2 regions of the Mycolicibacterium duvalii genome follow, and region 2 is predicted to be linked to the other one. Evidence: predicted binding sites of a transcription regulator. Region 2 holds the regulator's gene; the other holds the start of a gene.
What was found. The regulator LexA, encoded in region 2, represses DNA repair genes until DNA is damaged. The targets are predictions, from matches to a motif close to CGAACANNTGTTCG.

Region 1 (3,407 bases), 1.3 Mb from region 2:
TTGATGCCCGACGGCCACCGCTGGGTCACGGTCTTGGTCTTGGTGTAGAACAGGATCGAGTGCGGGCCGTGCTGGTTGAGGTCGCCGAAGCCGGACCGCTTCCAGCCGCCGAAGGTGTGGTAGGACACCGGAACCGGGATCGGCACATTGACGCCGACCATACCGACCTGCACGCGGGCCACGAAGTCGCGGGCGGCGTCACCGTCGCGGGTGAAGATCGCCACGCCGTTGCCGTATTCGTGCTCGGTGGGCAGCCGCAGTGCGTGTTCGTAGTCGTCGGCGCGCACGATGCACAACACCGGCCCGAAGATCTCGTCGGTGTAGATCGACATGTCGGTGGTGACGTGATCGAAGAGGGTGGGCCCGATGAAGTAGCCGCCCTCGAGGCTGTCGTCGTCGAAAGTCAGCTCGTCCGAACCGCGTTCGCGACCGTCGACCACGAGCTCGGCACCGGCTTCCACGCCCTGGGCGATGTAGTCCTTGACCCGGTTGAGCGCGGCCTCGGTGACCAGCGGTCCGTAATCGGCCTTCGGATCCAGGCTGTGGCCCACACGGAGTTGCTTGACCCGCTCGACCAAGCGGGCGCGCAGGCGGTTCGCCGTCTCTTTGCCGACCGGCACCGCGACGCTGATCGCCATGCAACGCTCACCCGCGCTGCCGTAGCCGGCGCCGATGAGTGCGTCGACGGCCTGATCGAGGTCGGCGTCGGGCATCACGATCATGTGGTTCTTCGCGCCGCCGAAGCACTGCGAGCGCTTGCCGTTGGCGGCGGCGGTGGAGTAGATGTACTGCGCGATGTCGGAGGAACCGACGAAGCCGACAGCCTGGATGTCGGGATGCGCGAGGATCGCGTCGACGGCCTCCTTGTCGCCGTGGACGACCTGGAACACGCCCGCCGGCAGACCGGCCTCGATGAACAGCTCGGCCAGCCGGACCGGAACCGACGGATCGCGCTCAGAAGGCTTGAGGATGAACGCGTTTCCACAGGCCAGCGCAGGCCCGGCTTTCCACAGCGGAATCATCGCCGGGAAGTTGAACGGCGTGACGCCGGCGACCACACCGAGCGGCTGCCGCATCGAGTAGACGTCGATACCGCCGCCGGCGCCTTCGGTGTACTCACCCTTGAGCAGGTGCGGGATCCCGATCGCGAACTCGATGACCTCGATGCCGCGCTGGATGTCGCCCTTGGAGTCGGCGACGGTCTTGCCGTGCTCCTTGCTCAACAGCTCCGCCAGCTCTTCGGTGTTGGCGTTGACCAACTCGATGAACTTCATCATCACGCGGGCGCGGCGCTGCGGATTCCACGCCGCCCACTCCTTCTGCGCCTCGACGGCCGACGCGACGGCGGTGTCGACGTCGGCTGCGCTGGCAAGCAGCACTTCGGCCTGCACGGTGCCGGTGCTCGGGTTCAGCACGTCGGCGGTGCGCGTCGACGAGAGGTCGCTGCGCTTGCCGTCGATGAAGTGGGGGATGCGTGTGGTCATGTTCAAGCCTTCTTCCGCGTGGATACTTGGATATCCTAGTAATGCGGCGCGGGCGTTCGCAAGGGCCGCTCTCGATCGGTTAACCCCAATTCCGGGTTCATCCCCAGACTGGCGTGATCTGCGTTGACGAGACTGCCCGACGCGCTCGGATCGAACTAGTGTTCGATTCATGGAAGGTTCAGTCGCGGCGGCTCTCGCGGCGTTGGCGGCCACGCGCGATGCCGTGAATGCGCTGGACCTGACTGCGTTGAGCCATACCGAACTCCTCGAGGTGATGGACGCGCTGGAGTCCGACTCCCGCCGCGCTCCGGTGCTGGCACATCGCGTCGTGACCCGGTTGTCGGCCGAGGCCAACCCGATGGAACTGGGTGCCACATCCTGGCCGAAGCTGCTGGCGTTCCGATTGCGGATCAGTGCTTCCGAGGCGCGTCAGCGCCTGGACGTCGCTGCCGAACTGTCCCCGCGCACGGCGATGACGGGTGAGGCGCTGGCTCCGGTCCTCGAACGCACCGCCGAGGCCCAGCGCCGCGGGCAGATCGGCGCCGAGCACGTCAAGGTGATCCGGCAATTCTTCGCCACCCTGCCGGATGCAGTCGACGCCGCGACCCGCATCGAAGCGGAGCGAACGCTGGCGGTCATCGCCGGACGGCAAGGTCCCGAAGGGCTGCGGAAAGCCGCGAATCGATTGCTCGCGCACTTACATCCGGACGGTGACTTCAGCGACGCGGAGAGGTCCCGCAAGCGTGGCGTGCACCTCGGACCCCAACGTCCGGATGGCATGAGCCGGATCAGTGGAGAACTCACGCCGGAGGCCAGGGCGGTGTACGAGGTGCTGTTCGCGAAGTTCTCCGCGCCCGGCATGTGCAATCCCGACGACGAATCACCGACGATCGATGGTGCGCCAGACGACGGGGTCGCAGCCAAGGATTCGCGGTCGCAATCGCAGCGCAACCACGACGCACTGTTGGCGATGGGCCGGATGTTGTTGTGCTCACCGAAACCGGGGCAACTCAACGGGCTACCGGTCACGGTGATCGTGTCGACCACGCTGCGCGATTTGGAATCGGGTGCGGGGCAGGCGGTCACCGGTGGTGGCTCGTTGCTGCCGATGCGCGACCTGATCCGGATGGCTGCGCACGCTCATCACTATCTGGCGGTGTTCGACGACCACACCGAGCAGGCGCTGTATCTCGGACGGACCCGGCGCTGTGCGAGCGCGGCGCAGCGAATCGTTCTGCACGCAAAGTACCGCGGCTGTACCCGTCCCGGATGCGACGCCTGCGGTTACCGCTGCCAGGCGCACCATGGCACGTCCGACTGGAAGCGCGGGGGCCGTACCGACATCGACGATCTGACGCTGGCCTGCGGGCCGGACAACCTCATGATCGAGAACACTGGGTGGACAACGGTGCAGCGCGCCGATGGCCGCACCGAATGGATTCCTCCGCCGAGTCTGGACACCGGGCAGGCGCGGGTGAACGATCTGCACCACCCGGAGCGGATGCTGCTCTACGCGGACGACCCGGACGACCCGGATGTCGGCGGGGCCGCGCCGTGACGCAGTTCGGCGACGAAGGCCTGCGCCTGTTCCCACGTCGGGAGCAGGCCGGCCGCGCGCGCCTCGTCGAGGGTGGGGGCAGCACGGTCGCGGTCGGACAGGATCAGCTCGCCGTCGTAGGGCCAGTCGATGTTCAGTGCCGGGTCCAGTGGGGTGACGTTGTGCTCCCGGGTCGGGTCGTAGGGCGCCGAGCACAGGTAGGTCACTGTGGACCGGTCTGCCAGCGCGAGGAACGCGTGGCCGAGGCCCTCGGAGAGATAGACCGACCGGTGGTCGGTGTCGTCGAGTCGGACGGCGTCCCACCGGCCGAAGGTCGGTGAGCCGACGCGGATGTCGACCACCACGTCGAGGACCGCGCCCCGGGT
Region 2 (3,407 bases):
ATCAAGACATTGCAGGTGCCCGCCGGGGTCGTGCAGGTCACCTACCGCGACGAGGTGACCTCGGTCAGCGTGCGCGCGGCGTGGGCCCCAGACTTCGCGATTCACGACATCGCCACCGTCGACGCACTGCTCGACGCCGACCCCGACGAGTACAGCGACGAGGCCGAGCATTATCTGTGGACGTGGCTCGACGAAGCCAAGGACACCATCCGCGCACGGATGTTCGCTCCGCATCTGGGGATTCGCGAGGACGAAGCCACCGGTGCGGCCGCGGTGCGAATCACCGAGTACCTCAGCCGCGACCTGACCATCGTCCAGGGGCAGGGGTCAGTCATCCACACCACGTGGAGTCCCGACGGCTGGGTGCTGGTCGCCGGCCGTGTGGTCGAGGACGAGACGCGCCAGATCGACTGACACACCACGGGGTCGCTACGCCTGGGCCGAAACCTCACGGTGGGCGCGCAGCGCCTCGATCTCCCGCTCGAAATCCTCGGCCGAGGAGAACGAGCGGTACACCGACGCGAAGCGCAGGTACGCGACCTCGTCGAGATCCCGTAGCGGACCCAGGATGGCCAGGCCGACCTCGTGGCTGGGCACCTCCGGCGAGCCGGTGGCGCGGACCGCGTCCTCGACCTGCTGCGCCAACTTGTTGAGCGCATCGTCGTCGACCTGCCGACCCTGGCAGGCGCGCCGCACACCCTTGATGACCTTCTCGCGGCTGAACGGTTCGGTCACCCCGCTGCGCTTCACGACGGCCAGCACGGCGGTCTCGACGGTGGTGAATCGTCGACCGCATTCCGGACACGACCGGCGACGACGGATTGCCTGGCCCTCGTCGGTTTCTCGGGAGTCGACAACGCGGGAGTCAGGATGACGGCAGAAAGGACAGTGCATGCCCGCTCCTTCGCCGCTTCGACAGACAACCGCTTCGAACGACCTCGAGCCTACCTGCGCGCGGGTGCGACGACCCGTCGCGAGCCCGATCGGCACATGGCGTTTCGACATCGGCGATCAGGCGATCGGCGCGATCAGCGTCTGCCCGGCTCCGACAGCCACCGTATCGAGCGCGTTGAGCTCGCGGATCTTCGCGACCACTTCGGACACCGGCGCCTCCGGCGCGACCCTGCGAGCCACGTGCTGCAGCGACTCGCCTGCCTGCACCTGCACCACCGCCAGTCGACTGGGCACCGCCGCCTCCCGGCCGACCACACCGCCGGCCTCGGCGACCAGCCCCAGCCACACCGTGATGGCCGCGGCGACCAGCGCCAGGACGACGGTCGTGGCCGGGGTGATGGGACGGCGACGGTGGGGCGCACGCGACACGCTCACCCCCGCGCCGCGGTAGCGCATGGGTGCCACGCGCGGCCGCGCAGAACCCGACGGACGAGTGCTGCCCGGCACCCGCACCGGACGAGCCGCCCGGGCCTGCGCACGCTGGCGCGGCACGTCGTGTTCCGTCCGGCGTTCCGTACGGCCTGCCTCGTATGTGTAGATGACAGTCATCTTCGCCCCACCTTCCGATCGTTGATCGCTACCCGGCATTCGCTACTGTGTTCGAACTTTAGTCGATCACACGTTCGATTGATAGAACGTGTGATCGAACTGTTGCAGAGGCTAGCGGTCGGCACCGACAAGTCCGCTCCCGCAGATCGCGACGGCCAGAAGCGGACACGCGGTCGAACACATGTTTGATCAACGGCGGATCGTGGGCTACATTCGGGCCTATGAGCGACGACAGCGACAGCACCGCCGGCTCCGGTACGACCACCGCCGCGGCGGGCGCACGACGGGACAAGGGCTCAGGTCTGACCGAGCGTCAGCGCACCATCCTCGAGGTGATCCGGGCCTCCGTGACCACGCGCGGCTACCCGCCCAGCATCCGCGAGATCGGGGACGCGGTGGGGCTGACGTCGACTTCGTCGGTGGCCCATCAGCTGCGCACGCTCGAGCGCAAGGGCTTCCTGCGGCGCGATCCCAACCGTCCGCGTGCCGTCGACGTGCGCGGCCTGGAAGACGGCGTTGCGGCCACCGTGGCCGCCACCGACGTCACCGGCTCCGATGTGCTGCCCGAGCCGACCTTCGTGCCGGTCCTCGGCCGGATCGCCGCGGGCGGTCCGATCCTGGCCGAGGAAGCCGTCGAGGATGTCTTCCCCCTCCCCCGCGAACTCGTCGGAGAAGGTTCGCTGTTCCTGCTCAAGGTCGTCGGCGACTCGATGGTGGACGCGGCGATCTGTGACGGCGACTGGGTGGTGGTGCGCCAACAGAATGTTGCCGACAACGGCGACATCGTCGCTGCGATGATCGACGGGGAAGCTACGGTCAAGACCTTCAAGCGCACCCGCGGTCAGGTCTGGCTGATGCCGCACAACCCCGTCTTCGACCCGATTCCCGGCAATGATGCCGCGATCCTCGGCAAGGTCGTCACGGTCATCCGCAAAATCTGATCGCCGGTGACGCGTGCGGGCGTTCGCTGTTCAGCGGCTCCGCACGAAGCCGTTGGTGATCGCCATTTCCTCACTGGCGAACCAGAGTTCAGCCGGCGCGTCGGCGTACTCGGCGTCCTCGGGGATCCAATACAGCCCCGAGCGGGTGTCGGCTTTGACCGGATAGCCGTCGGGCACTTGGTGCGGGTCGTCCAGCGGCATGTGCACCGCTGTCCCTCCCGGAGTCGGCTCGTCGTCGTCGATGCGAGCGTGGCGGCCGGTATCGATCATTGCGTCTCTCTCGACAAGCGGTTCGGGCGTGTGCTCTGCGACCACCAGAGGTTCTCTGTCGGCTTCGAGGGCCGGCTCCTCATCACCGCCCACCTGGTCGAAATCGCCGTAGTGGTCGAGACCGTCGACTTCCCTCGCGGTCGGAACGCGAGTCGGCGCCGTGTCCACCGCGTCGGGGTTCTCGTCCTCTCCGAGGTCGGAGTCTTCGGGCTCCGCAGGTGCCGGCGGGGCGGTGGGCACCCCCCAGAAGCTCAGCGGCGTCGGCGCGACCTCCTCCGAGATCGCCGAGGATGTCGGCACATCCGGCGGAGTGGCCGTCGACACCGCGGTCAGACCTTCGCGTGCATAGCGATCGCCGAACAACTCGTCTTCGCCGTCGGCCGGCGCGGCGAACGACGCGGCGCCAGGTTCGGCGAAGGATTCGCGCGGGCGGTCGTATTCTGCGCCGTCTCCGTAGCCGGCGTCAGGGGTGCCGAACGACTCGTCGGCGGTGCGGCCGCGGTTGCGCATGATCAGGAAAGCGACCACGCCGAGCAGGCCCAGCAGCGCCACGATGGCGAGCAGCCACCACGGCGACCACTGCAGACCGGTGCCTTCATCGTCCTGGGGTGCGGCCTGGGTCGCCGCCGGCGCGCCCTGGTTCTGCTGGCCGGGCACTTCGAGGCCGGCCAGTTGGCTGGTGAGGTTGCCCGG

Region 1: the regulator LexA is predicted to act here: its motif matches at 1,636-1,649, upstream of G6N31_RS16590 (HNH endonuclease signature motif containing protein).

What each region holds. Positions count from the first base shown of each region.
Region 1 is NZ_AP022563.1:3,511,891-3,515,297, reverse strand. Features, by position in the region: gene G6N31_RS16595 (CoA-acylating methylmalonate-semialdehyde dehydrogenase) at 1-1,484, opposite strand, end outside; gene G6N31_RS16590 (HNH endonuclease signature motif containing protein) at 1,654-3,042, shown strand; gene G6N31_RS16585 (dTDP-4-dehydrorhamnose 3,5-epimerase family protein) at 2,994-3,407, opposite strand, start outside.
Region 2 is NZ_AP022563.1:2,252,809-2,256,215, forward strand. Features, by position in the region: gene G6N31_RS10530 (PhzF family protein) at 1-414, shown strand, start outside; gene nrdR (transcriptional regulator NrdR) at 430-894, opposite strand; gene G6N31_RS10540 (peptigoglycan-binding protein LysM) at 1,012-1,503, opposite strand; gene lexA (transcriptional repressor LexA) at 1,725-2,444, shown strand; gene G6N31_RS10550 (LGFP repeat-containing protein) at 2,475-3,407, opposite strand, start outside.